Regions from separate parts of the Aneurinibacillus sp. UBA3580 genome, predicted to be linked through region 1. Evidence: riboswitches for the same ligand, from Rfam matches in the RefSeq annotation. Region 1 holds a riboswitch; the other holds the start of a gene.

The links. A riboswitch is a leader RNA that binds a small molecule or an ion and turns the genes downstream of it on or off. The one in region 1 is predicted to bind cyclic di-GMP.
Region 2: it holds a riboswitch for cyclic di-GMP, as region 1 does, so the genes downstream of both, B2899_RS18470 (transposase) here and B2899_RS01555 (pyridoxal phosphate-dependent decarboxylase family protein) in region 1, are expected to answer to the same signal.

Annotation. Positions count from the first base shown of each region.
Region 1 covers NZ_DFMZ01000008.1:25,144-34,278, forward strand. The annotation lists gene B2899_RS01550 (PLP-dependent aminotransferase family protein) at 1-1,065, opposite strand, end outside; cyclic di-GMP riboswitch class I at 1,379-1,464, shown strand; gene B2899_RS01555 (pyridoxal phosphate-dependent decarboxylase family protein) at 1,638-3,290, shown strand; gene B2899_RS01560 (methyl-accepting chemotaxis protein) at 3,283-4,965, shown strand; gene B2899_RS01565 (MATE family efflux transporter) at 5,214-6,581, shown strand; gene B2899_RS01570 (hypothetical protein) at 6,771-6,989, shown strand; gene B2899_RS01575 (SDR family NAD(P)-dependent oxidoreductase) at 7,189-7,947, opposite strand; gene B2899_RS01580 (hypothetical protein) at 8,085-8,246, shown strand; gene B2899_RS01585 (HXXEE domain-containing protein) at 8,387-8,944, shown strand; gene B2899_RS01590 (hypothetical protein) at 9,045-9,135, shown strand, end outside.
Region 2 covers NZ_DFMZ01000077.1:17,465-26,599, forward strand. The annotation lists gene B2899_RS11615 (globin-coupled sensor protein) at 1-1,116, shown strand, start outside; cyclic di-GMP riboswitch class I at 1,559-1,647, shown strand; gene B2899_RS18470 (transposase) at 1,660-1,830, shown strand; gene B2899_RS11620 (RNA-guided endonuclease InsQ/TnpB family protein) at 2,147-3,271, shown strand; gene B2899_RS11625 (polysaccharide deacetylase family protein) at 3,660-4,409, opposite strand; gene clpB (ATP-dependent chaperone ClpB) at 5,057-7,687, shown strand; gene B2899_RS11635 (DUF421 domain-containing protein) at 7,732-8,586, opposite strand; gene B2899_RS11640 (DUF1657 domain-containing protein) at 8,649-8,855, opposite strand; gene spoVAE (stage V sporulation protein AE) at 8,887-9,135, opposite strand, start outside.

The sequences.
Region 1 (9,135 bases):
CAGCGGACTGCCCAGATCCGTATTGCCTTTGGCAGCAACCAATCGATGGAAAATTGTGCCTGCTGCCGCCAGCACACCGATCCGGCAGCCGGGAGCGAGAATTTTGCTTAAGCCTTTCAGATAGATAACATGGCCAAGCGGGTCCATGCTTTTTAAAGACGGCGGCGGCTGTTTTTCGAAATAAATCTCGCTCCACGGATCGTCTTCAAGAATCAGGCATTGCATATCATGCGCAATATCAAGAAGTTGACGCCTCCGCTGTGTGCTCATTACCGTACCGGTCGGGCTATGGAACGTAGGCATCGTATAGATCAGTTTCGGTTTGTATTTCTCGCACAGCGCTCCCAGCATGTCTACCCGCATGCCCTGTTCATCCACAGGAACGGGTAGGATGGTAGCGCCGCGGGAACGAAACACATCGATTGCCGCAGGGTATGTAGGCGCTTCTGTCACCACAATATCTCCTGGTCCAATAAATGTGCGCGCAACCAAATCGATGCCTTGTTGAGTTCCGTTCGTAATCAGAATTTCCTCAGGCGCACACTCGATTTTCTTGCCACGCAAATACCCAGACAATGCTTGTCTTAGCGCCGCATCTCCCTGCACCTCTCCGTAAGTAGAAAGAATGCGCGGCTCCTGGGCTAAAATCCGCTGAATTTCCTGTTCCAGATAGCGATTCGGCAGAAGCCCCGGATCAATCGTAGAGGAGAAAAATTCAAAACGCGCGGAAATCTGATGGTAGCGGGAAAATTGCGCACGCGGCAAATAATCAGGTACGGAAAGCTGCCAGTCGAACGGAGATTCTCGCTTTACGAAGGATTTTTCTTCTTTTTTGCGGATGAATGTTCCTTTCCCTTGAATCCGAACGATAAATCCGTCTTCTTCTAAAGTGTTATATGCTTGAACCACGGTCATTAAGCTTACATTGATTTGCTTGGATAAACTCCGTACGGAAGGGAGGGGAGCACCATCTTCCAATAAATCAGATTGAATGCGGTCAACAATCGCCTGATAAATCTGCTTGGCCAGCGGAACGTGGAGATGTCGATTGATTTCTATTTGCATATCTGTGATCTCCTATAAGTGTTATAACTGTTCTATATACAATCATAATACATATAACAGTTGCCTGAGAAGTATCTATTGGGGAAATAAGATATAATTTCGCGGATTTTTTGCCAATCAAACGGTTGAATTGATTCTAAAATTTCCTTTCATCATAAATCAGAATACATTCAGTCAATTTTTATACTGTAAATCATTTTCAATATTTTTAAAAATACAGCAATGATGTTTATGGTTGAAATTGTTATATTTATTGGTAAAATATTTCTGATGAAAAGTTCCTAGTTATCTATATCTATATTCATATTCATATATTCGATAAAGGCAAACCTATTGAAAAATAGGGACGCAAAGCCATGGGTCTAAGGTTTCTAATAACTATGACAGCCGGTTGCCGAAGCCACAGCGCTTACTTCTATGTCTGTAAAACTAGCAGATTTTTTCATGCAGACTTTCATATATATAGAAGTGAACACAAAAAGCTTAGGACCCAGGCTATTCCGAATAGAGGATAGTCTTTTCTTTTTGCATGAAAACATAAAGAATAAAAGAATGGAGTGGACAGCATGAACATGGTAGAAGTGCAATCCTTATTTCCTAGTGAAGATGGAAACAAACAAAGACAACAAGAACTATTACAACTAATTGAAACATTGGTTAAGGAATTCGACGCACTAAAAGATCCAAACCTTTCTACACTCGGTCCAATGCGCGAAAGAACAGGGGAATTCTACAAAGAGATTATGGATTCTGCACAAGCGCCTCAACGTGGTACAAGTATGCAGGAAGTGTTACAGGAACTTCTTAAACTTGCGGAAGGACATCCATACCATACACGAAACTTTGTTACAAACGTCCTGCCAATGGCTAGTATTCCTGGCATTATCGGAGCGTTGCTAACGACATTGTTAAATGGCAACAATCTGTGGGATGTATACGGTCCGGCAGGAGCGGAAGCGGAAGTGAAAGTCATCGCGATGATGACGAAGCTTGTGGGCTACGATGTCAAACACTCGTGGGGCTATACGACATGGGGTGGACAAGGGGCTGTATTTTCCGGATTGCGCCTTGCTATCGCCAAGCAATTCCCGCGTGCCAAAGAAGAAGGAGTGCCGAATAACTTGTATTGCTTCGCTTCCGAAAACGCACACTACAGCCTGCTCAAATCGATGGAAGCAACTGGCATCGGCAGCAACCATTTAATTACGGTTAAAACTGACCCTACCACACATGCGATGGATGTAAAGGATTTGCGGGTAAAAATGGAGCGCGTAATCAAGGATGGCGGGATTCCGATTTATATTGTAGCTACGACAGGTGCCACCGATTCATTCGGTATTGATGATGTTCAGACAATCAAGCAAACAGCAGATGACGTGACAAAACAATATGGACTTTCTTCTGTTCATATCCATGCAGACTCTGCACTCGGCGGATTTTACTGCTTATTCAACCAGTATGATTTTGACCGCAATCCGCTGAATTTCGAAGCACCATTATGTGAGAAGCTACTGGAGATTCGTGAAAAAATGCGGCATTTGCATCTGGCGGATAGCCTGTGCTTTGATTTCCAAAAACTTGGCCAAACGCCGTACTTAACAAGCCTATTTCTTGTAAAAAACGGAAAAGATATCGGATTGCTTGATTTGCATGAATTCGAAACACCGTATGTCGGCAACCGTGGATACGGCAGCTACCATACAAGTTATACACTTGAGTGCTCACGCATGGCAAGTTCCATTGCGATATATGCCGCATTGCTCGCGTTTGGAGTGGAGGGCTACCAACAAATCCTGGCCAATTATGTACGCGTTAATATGGCATTCCGTGAAAAGCTTCTATCCGTCTTCCCGAATGTGGCGATTACGAACGAAAACAACCCAGGTCCGATTACGACGTTCCGCTTTTATCCAGGTCAGCCGGAATGGCAGGAAGAACAGGCAGGTCGTCTACCAAGCACACGCATCGTAAACAACAACGAGTGGAACTATCCAATTTTCGAGCAACTGGGTAAACAGCGTGAACGCGTCTTTTTCGGTGACACGACAAGACAGTGCCTGATTGATGCGCAGGATTCCGCAGAACGGATTCCGGTTTACGCCGTCAAGTTTTTCTCTATTTCCCCGTATACAACGGTCGATACGCTTGATGACATCATATCTTTCCTGTTGGAACAGGTAACGCAAACGGAAGCACAGCGGAAGGTGGAAACAGTGCATGTTTAAGATAAGTCATTCGATTAGCAAAAAAATCACCGTTTCTTTTGCGCTATGTATCCTGGGCTTATCGATTATATTCAGCTTTATTTCGTACAAGATTTCAACGGGAATTGTGAATGAGTATGTGCTTCCTCAATTTGAAAGTACGCTTAAAACAAACATTCGAGTACTGGGGCGTATGATTGATAAAAACGTGGTCAATCAAGCAGACAGCGGCTCCGATAGTGCGTATAATACTCTGTTGACGTTTTTAAATGAACAAAAACAGCAAATGGGCGTAGAAAACGCATATGTGCTCGGTAAAAAAGATAAAACCTATATCGTAGCACTGAGCGAAGCAGCAGAACAACGTAATAACGACTATCCGTTTACAGAAGAAATGCTAAGAGCTTTCGACGGTACATCACAAGTAAGTGACATTTACAAGGATAGCTACGGAGTGCATAAATCCGCATTTATTCGGCTTAGTGGCACTAATACGATTCTCGGCATCGACATGGATGCAAAGTTTGTATCTGAACTTAACCGATATATTATTATTGTCAGCATGATTGCTACCCTGGTACTTATTGTGTTAGGTTGTGCTGTCGGTTATGTCGTTGCCCGCCGAATCTCAAAACCGATTCTGCTTTTGGCAGATCATACAAAAAAAGTAGCAGAAGGCGATTTACGCGAGGAAATTTCCGTGCCAGGCCAGGATGAAATCGGCATGCTTGCTGCAAGCTTCAATCAAATGCAACTGCAATTAAAAGATATGATGCAGAAGGTAGCAGCGACATCCAATCATATACTTACTTCATCCGAACAATTATCGAAAAGCTCGCAATTGACAAGCGAGATGATTCATCAAATGGTAGCCGCTACCCAGGAAATCGCATCTGGAAGCGAAACAATGGCGCAAGCCGCAGAGGAAAATGCGAAAGCAATGGAAGAAATCGCCTCCGGCATTCAACATATCACCGAATCGTCACTGGCCATTTCGGAAGAATCATTGGAAGCATCACAAGAAGCAAACGAAGGGAACCGCCGTATTCAACAGGCGATTGCACAGATGCGTTCCATTTCCAATTCGCTATCTCATTCTACGATGCTTGTTAGAAAAACGAATGAACGGACGAACGAAATTGGTCATGTTGTAGAATTGATAACAGATATTTCGAGTCAAATTAACTTGCTAGCTTTAAACGCCGCCATCGAAGCTGCCCGTGCAGGAGAATACGGCCGCGGATTTGCTGTGGTGGCTGATGAAGTACGTAAACTGGCTGAGCAGTCGGCAAATTCCGCAAGTGAAATTACAAGTTCACTGCAAGCGATTCGGGAAGACTCCATCAAATCAGTAGAAGCCATGAATCAAATGACCGGCGAAGTGCAGGCTGGTTCCGATATGGTATCTCAGGCGGGACAATCATTTGAAAGCATTCTCCATCTGATTCAAGATGTTTCTGAAAAAATTCAGATGATTTCCGCCGTCACCGAGGAAGTATCAGCAAACGCACAGCAAATCTCGGCAGCAGCCGAGGAAACGTCGCAAATTGCGAGCGAGTCTCTGGATCACACCCGGAAAATTGCCGCAAGTTCTCAGGAACAATTAGCTTCTATGGAAGAAAATGTGCGAACTGCACACGTTCTTCATGAGCAAGCAGACGAACTACAAAATATGTTAAACAAATTTAAAGTATAGTGGATGTCATAAAAGCCAGAATGCATATCTGATGTGTTCTGGCTTTTTTCTTGCCACGATTACTTCAAAAAACGAGACCCTGTTTTTATATGTAGAAACAAAGTTGGAGACGAAAAAGCCACATTCTTTTATTCGTCTCTTTTTCTTTATAGCCAAAATTAATGATTCACAATATTTACCTGATGTGATAAGGTAGCCATGATTATGATTATTTTTCGTAAGGATTTTTTAATAATAGGGGAAGAAACATGAGACAGACATATTCTTTAAAACAAAAAAACCGTCAGTTGCTGGAAATCTTATTGCCGATCCTTGTTACCCAGCTTACACTGTATGCGATGAATTTCTTTGATACCATTATGTCAGGGCATGCCAGTCCAAGCGATTTGGCTGGCGTGGCCATCGGTTCTAGCATCTGGATGCCTGTTTTTACAGGATTAAACGGAATTATGATGGCTGTAACCCCAATGATTGCACAGCTTTTAGGCGCAGAGAAAAAGGAGCAAATACCATTTACCGTTTTGCAGGGTGTCTATTTGTCACTCGTGCTTGCCGTACTTGTCATGGTTGGTGGCGGCCTGGTGCTTTCTCCTATTTTAAACGCAATGGATTTAGACACGACCGTACGCGATATTGCATACCGCTTTCTTCTCGCCATTGGAATCGGAATTGCTCCGCTTTTTATCTCCACGGTGCTTCGGTGTTTCATTGATGCTCTCGGCTACACAAAAGTGACCATGGTAATTACGCTCGTTTCTCTGCCATTGAACGTGATCCTGAATTACATACTGATTTACGGTAAATTTGGCTTCCCACAATTAGGTGGGGTAGGGGCAGGGTACGCATCGGCTGTGACATATTGGTGTATCGCACTGTTAAGTATATATGTTATCCACCGAGTACAACCGTTTTCGGGCTACCGGATATTCCGCCAGCTGTATCGCCCTTCGCTCGCGGCGTGGAAAGAACAACTGAAAATCGGGGTACCCATTGGCTTTTCTGTCTTCTTTGAAACGAGTATTTTCGCAGCGGTGACCCTCCTAATGAGCGAATTCAGTACGGCAACAATCGCTGCACACCAGGCGGCGCTCAACTTCGCATCGCTTTTGTATATGGTACCAATGAGCATTGCCATGGCGCTTACGATTGCAGTCGGATTCGAAGTAGGGGCACAGCGGTTCAAAGATGCAAAGCAGTATAGCTATCTTGGCATTGGCATGGCGGTAAGTATGGCATTGTTATGCGCATGCTTCTTATTCTTCTTTAGTGAACAGGTAGCAGCGTTATACACAACTGATACAACCGTGTTGCAACTAACCCGGCACTTCTTGATATACGCAATCTTCTTTCAGTTATCTGATGCTGTTGCTGCGCCGATTCAAGGGATATTACGCGGATACAAAAACGTCAATATCGTATTTATTATTGCGCTTGTGTCCTACTGGATTATTGGGTTGCCGATCGGATATATGACCGCTAACTATACATCGCTTGGCGCGTTTGGCTACTGGATTGGCCTAATTACGGGCCTGCTGTTTGGGGCTATCGGCCTTTCGGCGCGCTTGCTGCGTATACAGCGCCGTTTTGGGCAAGTGAACGAACAGCACTGTGCTTAACCGCGTGGGTATGTAAGAGTATTTGTCTTTTTATGGCTAATGCGATATAATTTAAATATTAAGAACATAATTTTCCATACGGTTTACCTGTATGGAAAAAATCTGGAAATTACCGGTATGCAACTCGACAACAGCTTTTCTCACATACTTTATAAATAAATGATTTAATTCGTGGACAGGGGGATGAGTATGGATAGCATTCAAGGCACATATCGAATCATCGACGGAAGCGGTAAATTGTCTCTCGAAAATAATGAGGTTGTTTCCCTTGTAGTGGGTAAAGCGCTTAAGATTAAGCATCCGGAGCACGGATGGCTGCAAGGCATCTACCAGGGCAGCGGCGAAGTCGTGCATCCGCATGGAACCTATCAATTAAGGGAAGGCGACGCCATACGCATTCTGAAGTAAATATACAATCAAGCTGTCCTCTACCAAAAGGGAGAGGACAATTTTTTTCTATGAAAATCATGAGAAAAGAAGGAGGAGAAGAAAGAAGATCCGGGGAAGAAAAAGGCCTTCGCCTTTTTCTATATTGAAATCATCCCTTCGTTCTTCCCTCTCTTTTCCTTCGTACCGTAAAAGTCAGTCACCCTTCCTCTGTCATCGGCTAGAAGTTGCTGCGGGATTGTCCGCCGTCCACATTGAGTGTGGCGCCGACCACCCAGGACGCTTTTTCCGACGCCAGAAACAGCGCCACATTGGCAATCTCTTCTACTGTTCCGAAACGGCCGGCCGGAATTTCGCTTTTTACAAACCGCTGAATTTTCTCGGGATTCTCTTTGAGCCGCTTCTGCCAATTGCCGGTTGGATGGAGAATCGCGCCGGGCGCAATGCCGTTGACTCGAATGCCGAACGGGATTACCTCGTTCGCCAGCGCTTTCGTAAAGCTAATCATGGCCGCTTTTGCTGCGTTGTAGGTCGGTTTGCCACCCGATTCCCGACCATAGATCGAGCTTATATTTATAATACATCCCGCTCCTTTTTCCTTCATAACGGAAACAGCCCGCTTGCTTAAATCAACCGCAGAATAGAAGTTGAGGTTCATCGCGGCTTCAAATAATTCGACATCCGTTTCCTGGATGGCTCCTCCATTGCTTCCGCCTACATTATTAACGAGAATGTCTATGGTACTATAATGCTCTATCACTTGCTCCATTACGGATTTCCGCGCTTTCGGATCTGTCAGGTCAGCAGGCAGTACAAGAGCGTCTTTTATTTCGGATGCTGCCTCTTTTAATTCTTTTTCACTCCGTGCCGTAATGGCGACTTTTGCGCCTTCCTTATGAAACGCTTCAGCGATCGCCCGACCGATTCCTTTGGAGCCACCGGTCACCAGCACGATTTTATCCCGTAAACCCAAATCCATCGTATCACGCCTTTCCTGTATCTTTTGCAGTGTTCGTTAGGATTCTCTTTCATCATACCATACGGTTCATATGCATAATCATATAAGACAAAACGGCATCGGTTACCGTATATACCTTTCGGCGGGGAGGAGTCGGTATGGCGATTTATTCGGGGGAGAAAATCCTGTTTGACATTCAGACGGACCAGGCGCTGGATGCACTGCTGGCGGCACAAGAAAAAGGAGATGCGCATGCGGCGGCGGAAGCGAAAAATGCGTTGGGGGAGCTGCAAAAGAAGCGGATCATTTTAGAACTGTAATATGGATAGATCAAAACTCGAAACTCGGCCTACTGTGCTGCTTTCGGGTTTTGTTTTTATTGACAAAACCTGATCGATTAACATATAACTAATTTAAAAGTTATATAACTTTTAAGTTAGTTATATGGAGGAGGATCGAAATGGTTGAATGGTTAAATCAATCCCTAGAAATTGGTACGGTAATCTGGTTGTTCCCTATTATTTTTATGCTGCATGATTTTGAAGAGATTTTCACTGTAGAGAGCTGGCTGAATAAGAATAAAGCGACGATGTACAATCTCCTCCCTGCCCGCCTGCAGTCGTTTCATGGTTTCTTTGAAAGACGGTTTCCCATCAAGACGGCCCAGTTTTCGGTTGCGGTCGCCTGGATTTTTCTATTGCTGTCGGCCATTACGCTGTTTACGGTGCAGTCGCTGCCGGATGGCGGGTCGTTCCTGGTGGTATATATTGCAGCGCTTCATATTTTATTTGTGAATGTGTTTACCCATGTAGGGCAGGCGATTCTGTACCGGGGTTATACGCCGGGTGTGATAACGGCTATCGCGCTTTTGTTTCCGTACAGCCTGTATACGTATTACCGTTTGCTGCTGGAGGGCTATATTGATTGGCAGGTTATCTGGACCGCTTTTCCGCTCAGCATAGTTTTACTGCTGCTCATTGTGCCGGGACTTATACTGGGACGAAAAGTGATTTCCTGACATAAAGCGCACGCTGGCCGCCGCGTTTTTTTGAAAAAGAAGGGAATGGCGAGGGAAAAATGGAAAGTTATTTAGTAGCTGATGACTAGGAGGAGTGCTTATGAGAACCAGTTTTGAAGAGATTGTTGATCTAGGAGCCATTGGTGGCGAAAATACAAAAAAAATGAATGACTTATTAGCCCTCGCGAATT
Region 2 (9,135 bases), on a different contig from region 1:
GATAAGATTGTCCGAAATTTTTATTCTAATCTAGCCTTTGAATCCAGCTTAATGAAAATCATTCAAGAGAACAGTACAATCGAACGTCTAGAGAAGACGCTTAGTCAGCATCTAGTGAATCTTTTTTCTGGAAAGATTGACGAAGACTTTGTAAAACAGCGACATATTATCGCACATGTACATGTGCGGATTGGACTGCAACCGAAGTGGTATATGCTTGCATTTGCGGACTTGACCAACAGCTTAAATGAGATTGTTCTTGCAAACACGACGAGTAAAGAAGAATATGCAGTGTTCTCCAACGCCGTAAGTAAGATTCTGTCCTTGGAACAGGTTATCGTGTTGGAGGCCTATGACAAGGAAAATGAACGAGTCAAGCAAGAAGCCCAAAAGGCAAAAGGGGAAGTTCAGAAGGAAGTACGTGAGACAGCAGAGGAGCTTGCTGCCATTGCGGAACAGGCAAGGGCTTTCTTGCAACAGGTTTCAGCACAATCCGTGCAAGTAGTATCCTTTGCACAGGCTGGCTCTATGTCTGCACAAGAAACGGAGCAACAATCCTTAGATGCGCAACAACGTCTGAATGAGCAGATGGAAGCAATGAAAAAGATTGAAATATGTATGAATGAAGTCAATGAACAGATTGAAACGCTCAAAGTAACATCTGCAAAAATTCAAGATGTTACTGGAATCGTTTCTTCCATTGCTGATCAAACCAATCTTTTAGCTCTGAATGCCGCCATTGAAGCAGCACGGGCTGGAGAATATGGAAGAGGATTTGCTGTTGTTGCCGATGAAGTCAGAAAACTTGCAGAACAAACGAAAAGCAGTTTAGATAATGTAAGTACACTCATTTCTGAAACGAACAAGGGAATCGCAGGAGTCAACCAATCCGTAGCCCAGGCTAATATTTTGGTATCCAATGGAGTGGAGGGGATCAACCAGCTAGATCAATTCTTTGATCAGGTGATTAAGTCCATGGGACAAATCAAAAAAGGAAGTATTCAAATTGACAACGAGTTGCAGTCGCTTGTGACTGTCATCAAAGAAATTACAGATGGTGTTAGCACAATTGCTACATCTACTAATAATCTAAATGAAATTGTAAAACAAATGTAGTTACAACTAAAATGCGGGAATTTTTAAACACAAAGAAATAAAGTAAAATAGACATGGGGTAAACATATCTTTATAAAGTTAACGTTAGAAATAGTCAGGTAAGTCGGGGGCATCGCTGTCCCTTTCTCTCCTCAGAATCATGCGTGAGTCTTTCAACTCATACGGCTCAAGTCTTCTTTTTCCTCGTCCTCGTATCGTAAGACAACATCATACGATACGGCATGCTGTTCCCAGTCCCCAGTCATATTTCCTTCACTTACAAAGTAAGCGAGACATGCGCGGACTGGCAACAAGGGATTTCTCCGTAAACTTATTTTCGCCTTAACTTAGCATCTATTGAATAAAAACTGTGCTATCAAGATATATTCTCTTGGAATGTAAAAATAATGTAAATTTAGTGACTATGTATTTTTTTATTCAGTATTTTTTGATACCCTAATCTTTGTCGAAAAGGCAAACTCATTGAAAGATGAGGACGCAAAGCCACGGGCCTAAAGTGTTAGAAAATGCTATGGCGGCCGGGTTACCGAAAGGAGAATAGGAATGAGAAGGAAGTATTCAGTTGAGTTTAAGCGCAAAGTAGTAAAACAAGTTCTAGAAGCGGAGAAGCCTAGTCATGTAGCCAGAAAACATAAACTAAGCAGTATCACTATTTATCGATGGATTAGTGAGTATAAACAAGGAAAATACAATTTGAACGTTAATAGAAATTAAAGAACAGAAAGAGACCCGGCACAAGGCCGGGCTTTTTAATATGAAATCCGGTATATAACGTTCCTATTTTTCCAGTTGTTTTAACATAATTCCGAAAGAAGTCTCCCACTTCTACATGTGAAGGTGCTTTTAGCACCAATGAAAGTGGGAGATGAATGTCGGTTAGGCGTAGCCTAACGTTGTTTCTTGCAGAACATTTGATCCCCTGATATACTTTTCTTAGTCTAATCTAATCAGGGTCATATGAAAGAAGGTGATGCGTATGATTCGTGCGAAGAAAGTCTATTTCCGGGCATCCAAAACGGATATAGATCGGTTGTTTGCCTGCAACCGGGAATCGGCTCTTGTTTGGAATGAATGCTTACGGCTGGCAAAAGAGTATCATCTTGAACATAAAAAATGGATTTCGAAATCCGAGCTTCAGAAACAAACAAAAGGGAAATTCCACCTACATAGCCAATCCATTCAGGCGGTTTGCCACAAATATCTTTTCGCCAGAGACTCCTCCCATCAGGCAATCAAAAAAGGAAAGACAACTATACGCTATCCCTACAAGAAAAAGAAACATTACAACACCAAATGGGCAAAAGACGGGTTCAAGATTTACCCAAATGGAAAAATTGAACTATCCATGGGCGTTCACAACGGAAAAAGGAAAAAACCGATTGTGGTTCATGCGTCCAACCTGCCACAAGAGAATATCAAGGAAATCGAACTGTGTTACGACAATGGATTGTATCTTGCGGTTTCTTTTGAAGATGGGCAAGAAAACAAGCCCTATCAATCCAGCCATTCCGTCGGTGTTGATATGGGAGAAATCCATACCCTTTCCGCTTTTTGTGAAAATGGACAGGCCTTGATCGTTACAGGTCGAAAAATACGTTCTCTTCACCGTTTGCGGAATAAGAAATTGGCAGAAATCCAACGTCTGCAATCGAAATGTAAAAAAGGATCCCGCCAATGGAAAAAATACCAACGAGCCAAACAGTATATTCTTTCCAAATCAGAGAAACAACTGCAAGATGCGCTGCACAAGGCGACACGGAACTTTGTGAAGTGGTGTGTGAAGCAGTCGATTTCAGATGTGTATGTGGGAAATCCTGAAGGGGTTCAACGAAATACCCGCAAGAAAAAGAAAACAAACCGAAAGCAGGCTCAGAAATTGTCCAACTGGTCATTTGGAAAAGTGAAAGACTATCTCAAATATAAATTGGCACAAGACGGAATCAAGATGCACGAGGTGGATGAGTCGTATACAAGTCAGACATGCCCTGTCTGCAGGAGGAAACAAAGAGTGTCTTCCAGAAATTATGTGTGTTCATGCGGATATCGTGAACATCGGGATGTTCATGGCGCACGAAACATTTTAAGTAGAGCCATATATGGTGAGATGCTTCCTTTCGATATACCAACGAAACTGAAGTATCTACGTATCGCGTAAGCGAGAAGTAGTAGAAGGTTTGTTCCGACCCTTCTGTATCTATCAAAGGGTACAGAAGTTGCTTACTTACGTGTCGAGATGACTCCGGTATGTAATCGAGTATGGGAGGCAAACCCTCTTATGCGCAGAAGCATCAACGATACGGCTGGTAAGAAACTCCCACCTCTAAGTGTTAGCGTAGGTGGGAGAGGTTCATCGGTGAAAATAATACTAGTAGCTCTTTTGTATTTGTAATATCATACTATATTTCAATATATAGGAATATATAGTGTTTTAGAAGAGGTAAGATGAGGTGAGATAGGAAAATTACAACCCTCTATTCGGTTGTGAGTGGTTACATAGTGGAAAAATATATAAACCATATACAGGTATTTATAACGGAACGGAGCTATAATATTTCTGGAACTGTTACAAACTCTAGGTGAGCAGCTTTCAATGCCTTAATAACACCAGGAAGCGCCTGAACCGTGCCTGTTAAATCGCCACCTTTGCCGCTGGCACTGTGGAGTAAAATGATTGAACCGGGCTTTGCTTGTCGTAAAATATTCTGCGTAATTTGTTTGGCAGATAACTGCTTCCAGTCCAAAGAATCAACATCCCAATGGACTACAGTATAACCATGTTTATGTAACCACTTGAGTTGCTGCTTTGTCGCTGCTCCATAGGGTGGCCGGAATAGCCGTGGATTATAACCAAGGAGAGGTCGAAGGACTTCTTCACTTTTTTTCATTTCCCATTCAAACCGATCGCTTTTCGCTTTTAAAAGATTGAGATGGGAATAGGTATGCCCGCCAACTGCATGTCCTTCATTTTTAATGCGACGTACGATTTGAGGATATTTTTGTGCTCTTTCAGCCATTAGAAAGAAAGTGGCATGGACATGATGTGCTTTCAATACATTGAGGATTTGCGGGGTAAACAACAAATCCGGACCGTCATCGAACGTAAGGGCTATTTGACGTTTTGCCCGTGAACCGGAAAAGACCATATTGCCAGGATATGACTGCAAACTTGAAAGAGAAACAGGTACCTGTTTGGCAAATGCGAACAAAGGATTACATGACGGTTTCTTCATTATCACACAGCCTACTCCCCATGCAAGGAAAAAGAATAGAACAATACAAGTTATTTTTCTCATTGTCTACCCTCATTTTCAAAAAAATTGTATGCTTAGTATGCTTTTCCCTTTGTTTTTTATTCCTTAATACATTTTTCAATTGAAGACAGACAACGTCTCCTAAAGATGATGTTGTATTTTTGAAAGGATAAAATAGGAGATAGCTACGAGGATTCCTTCATTATTTTACCCTGATAAAGGAAGCGATTAAACAAGAATCGTTCGTCATTTTCTAATATGTAACTCTGTTTAATGAAAGGAAAACATATAAAACAGCACAAGTCGTCAGCAGGCGGCTTTTTTGCCCATCTGCCATGCTGTGATGGGAGCAGAAGAAATGGAATAGGAAGAAGTGTAAAGTAAAAAGAGCACCTTATAAAAGGTGCTAAACGAGTGGAGAGTCTTAAGAAGGTTGGGTGATGGTTGTTAGTACTTATAATAATACATAAATCCATATAAGTAAAGTATGATTTATGGAATAATTTACATTAACTCGCCTGCCAAGTTAGAAGGAGACCGCTGGATCGTAATGCGATGACTTTCCTCCATTCCCCGCTTTTCATAAAACTAGAGTCCCTGTATTTTTCCCCCAGAAGGAAAGGTTATAATAAGGGTGTTGTACATCCCATGTTGTGGAAATGATAAGCGAAGAAGGAGGCGCAAGTGATATGGATATGAATCGTTTTACACAAAAATCGCTGGAGGCGATTCAGCAGGCGGAGACGAAAGCGCTCCGGTATGGCAATCCGGAAGTGGAGACGGAACACCTGCTGCTGGCATTGCTGACGCAGCACGAAGGATTGCTGCCGCGCCTGCTGCATAAAATGAACATATCTCCCGAAAATCTTACCCGGGAGATCGAAAAAAGACTGGAGCAAAAACCGCGCGTATCCGGTCCGGGCCGGGAAGCGGGCAAAATCTATATCAGCTCCGGCGTAAACAATATTTTGCTGAAAGCCGAAGACGAAGCGAAAGCGATGCAGGATGAATATATCTCTATCGAACATCTTTTCCTGGGAATTCTGGAAGAAGTACAGAAAACAACAACGCTGCGCAATCTATTTGCAAGCTATGGCATTACCCGAAAGGCGTTCCTTGCGGCGGTAAATGAGGTGCGGGGCAATCAGCGCGTAACAAGTGCCACACCGGAAGTGACCTATGAAGCACTGGAGAAATACGGCCACGATCTTGTGGAAGAAGCACGCAGCAACAAGCTGGACCCGGTCATTGGCCGCGATGCGGAGATTCGCCACGTTATCCGTATATTGTCCCGCAAAACGAAAAACAATCCGGTGCTTATTGGTGAGCCGGGCGTCGGAAAAACGGCAATTGTTGAAGGATTAGCTCACCGGATTGTACGAGGGGATGTACCGGAAGGCCTGCGTGATAAGCGCATTTTTGCGCTCGATATGGGAGCGTTAATCGCAGGAGCCAAATACCGCGGTGAATTCGAAGAACGTCTGAAAGCGGTCCTGCAGGAGATTAAGCGCAGTGAAGGGAGAATCCTGCTGTTCATTGATGAGATTCATACGATTGTCGGCGCTGGCAGGACAGAGGGCGCAATGGATGCGGGCAATCTGCTCAAGCCCATGCTGGCGCGCGGTGAGCTGCATTGCATTGGTGCTACGACGCTGGATGAATACCGCAAATATATTGAGAAAGACGCAGCGCTTGAGCGCCGGTTCCAGACGGTTATGGCCGATGAACCGACGGTGGAAGATACGATTTCTATTCTGCGCGGCCTGCGTGAGCGCTTCGAAGTGTTCCACGGCGTAAAAATCCACGACAATGCGCTTGTCACGGCGGCGGTGCTCTCGCATCGTTACATTACGGACCGTTTTCTGCCGGACAAAGCCATTGATTTGGTGGACGAGGCGTGTGCGATGATTCGTACGGAGATTGACTCGATGCCGGCAGAGCTTGACGAGGTAGCTCGTCGCGTCATGCAGCTTGAAATCGAAGAAGCGGCATTGAAGAAAGAGACAGACCCCGCGAGCCGCGAGCGTCTCGAGCAGCTGCAGAAAGAGCTGGCCGAGCGCCGTGAACGCTTTGCGACGATGAAGGCGCAGTGGGAGGGAGAGAAGCAGGCGCTGCAGAACATCCAGAAACTTCGGGAAGAGATAGAGCAAATTCATCTGGCGATTGCCCGGGCAGAGCGGGAGTACGACTTGAACAAAGCGGCAGAGCTTAAATACGGCAGACTGCCGGAAGCGGAGAAGAAGCTGCAAATCGAAGAAGAGAAACAATCGGCCCGTAAAGGTGAAGAGGCTTTGCTGCGCGAAGAGGTAACGGAAGATGAAATTACTCGCATCATCTCGCGGTGGACCGGTATTCCGCTTTCCCGATTGGTGGAAGGAGAGCGGGAGAAGCTGTTGAAGCTGGATCGAATTTTGCACGAGCGGGTCATCGGTCAGGATGAGGCGGTAAACAGCGTAGCGGATGCGATTATCCGGGCGCGCGCCGGAATCAAGGACCCCAGACGTCCCATCGGTTCATTCATCTTCCTTGGTCCGACCGGCGTCGGGAAAACGGAGCTCGCCAAGACACTGGCTGAGACGCTGTTTGATACGGAAGAGAATATTGTACGCATTGATATGAGCGAATACATGGAAAAGCATAGCGTGTCCCGTCTGATCGGCGCGCCGCCTGGCTATGTCGGATTCGAGGAGGGCGGCCAGCTTACCGAAGCGGTACGGCGCAAACCATATTCGGTTATTTTGTTTGACGAAATCGAGAAAGCGCATCACGATGTGTTCAACGTGCTGCTGCAGGTGCTCGATGATGGTCGGATTACCGATTCGCAGGGACGGACGATCGACTTTAAGAACACGGTTATTATTATGACGTCCAATATCGGGTCAGCCTTTCTGCTCGATGGAATTACGGAGAATGGCGAGATTAAAGACGCTGTCCGCGATCAGGTTATGAGTGAATTGCAGATGAATTTCAGGCCTGAGTTCTTAAACAGGGTAGATGAGATCGTGCTGTTTAAGCCGCTGACCCCGGCCGAAATCGGCGAGATTGTTGAGCTGCTGATTATCGATTTGAAAAAGCGTCTGTCCGAACGCAATATTGGACTTGAATTGACCGATGAGGCAAAAGCGTATATCGCCAGGGAAGGCTATGATCCGGTCTATGGTGCACGCCCGCTTCGCAGATTTTTACAGCGTCATCTGGAAACGCTCATCGCCAGAACGCTGATCGGTGGTAAAGTTATGGATGGCTCCATGCTGACTGTAGATTATAAAGACGGGAAGCTGGCGTTGGACTGGAAAAATTCTTCCGATACACAGGCATAGTAAGAGCATACCCTCGCTTTTCGTGTGAAAGGCGAGGGTTTTTGTCAGCGGAGATAAGGGCTGAGTTGATCAATGGTGCTTTGCAGCTTTTCGGCTGCTTTGGTATAGACTTTTTTTGTTTCCGGATTCTTGGTTTCCAGAGCGAACATTTCAAAATCGGCTTGGGATTTTTTCAAGGAAGCGAGAAGCAATTGATTTTGGCTTGGCTGGGGCATTTGGAGCTGGTCGTTGTACAGATCAAGATACAATTGCCCCGAGGCATCGACTTGACCCATGAACACGTTGTCCAGTTTCACGCCCGCTTTCTCCAGTTCGGTATTCAGCCAGTCGGTGTTCCGGCCGCTTGCACGGAGCGGGTCAAGCATAATCTTCCCATCCATGATGACGGTTTCCGGCTCTTGTTCCTCAGGCAGGTTTAGCTGCAGATCTTTTATTGTGGCCGCCTGCGCTTGTTTTTTCGCCATCACGCTGAGATGGCCGCTTGTCTCCAGCATGGCGAATTCTACGTCGGCCACTTTGAATACTCCTTTTAGGCGCAACTGCTCAAGGAGCTCATCCGTACTAATGTGTTCCTTCTTCATGTTGTCTTCCAAAATCTTTCCTTTTTTAATGAGCACAGTGCCTTTGCCTTCAAACAGGTCGCGAACAAATTTGCTTTTTAATGAAAGATAATCAATAAGAAACGGAATGGCCGCAAAGACAATCAAGCTTGTGTAGCCATGAACCAGATTGTTTTCAATGTCCGTTGCGATAAATGCGGCAATATCACCGATAGTAATGCCGACTATGTATTCGAAAAATGTTAGCTGCGCCAACTGTTTCTTGCCGCTTAACCGGGTAATGACAAATAGGGTCACAAGGGCGAAAAAAGCACGCAGCGCGATTTGGATAACGTCCATCGTCCTTCACCTCGTCAGAATGTAACGAGGGTGAGCCGCTGACTCACCCTGCTGTCTCATGCTTAGAACCCTTTATATTGGGGCTCTTCTTGTTCCAGCTGCTGGATACGTGGCTCCAGCGCATCGATAATGGCTTGTGTTTGCTGAGCGTTCTGAGTGAAAAGCTGCTTTGCCTGTTGATTTTGCGTGCTTAACGCGAAAGTTTCCAGGCTTGCCTGCGCGCTTTTCAAGCTTGCTAGTGCCTGCTTTACTTGTGCTGATACTGTCATGACTCTCACCTCCACAACAAGTAGTATGTGCTCATCCTCTTGGTTTAAACACCAAAGCGCCTAAAAATCCGAAAATAATTGCGGCCGAAATCCCTGCGCTTGTAACCTCAAAAATTCCGGTAATAATCCCCACTAGACCATCGGTTTGCATCTCCTGTATGGCACCGTGGACAAGCGCGTTGCCAAAACTGGTAATCGGTACGGTCGCCCCTGCGCCGGCAAATTTAATGAGCGGTTCATACCAACCAAATCCGTCAAGAATGGCACCAGCAACCACGAG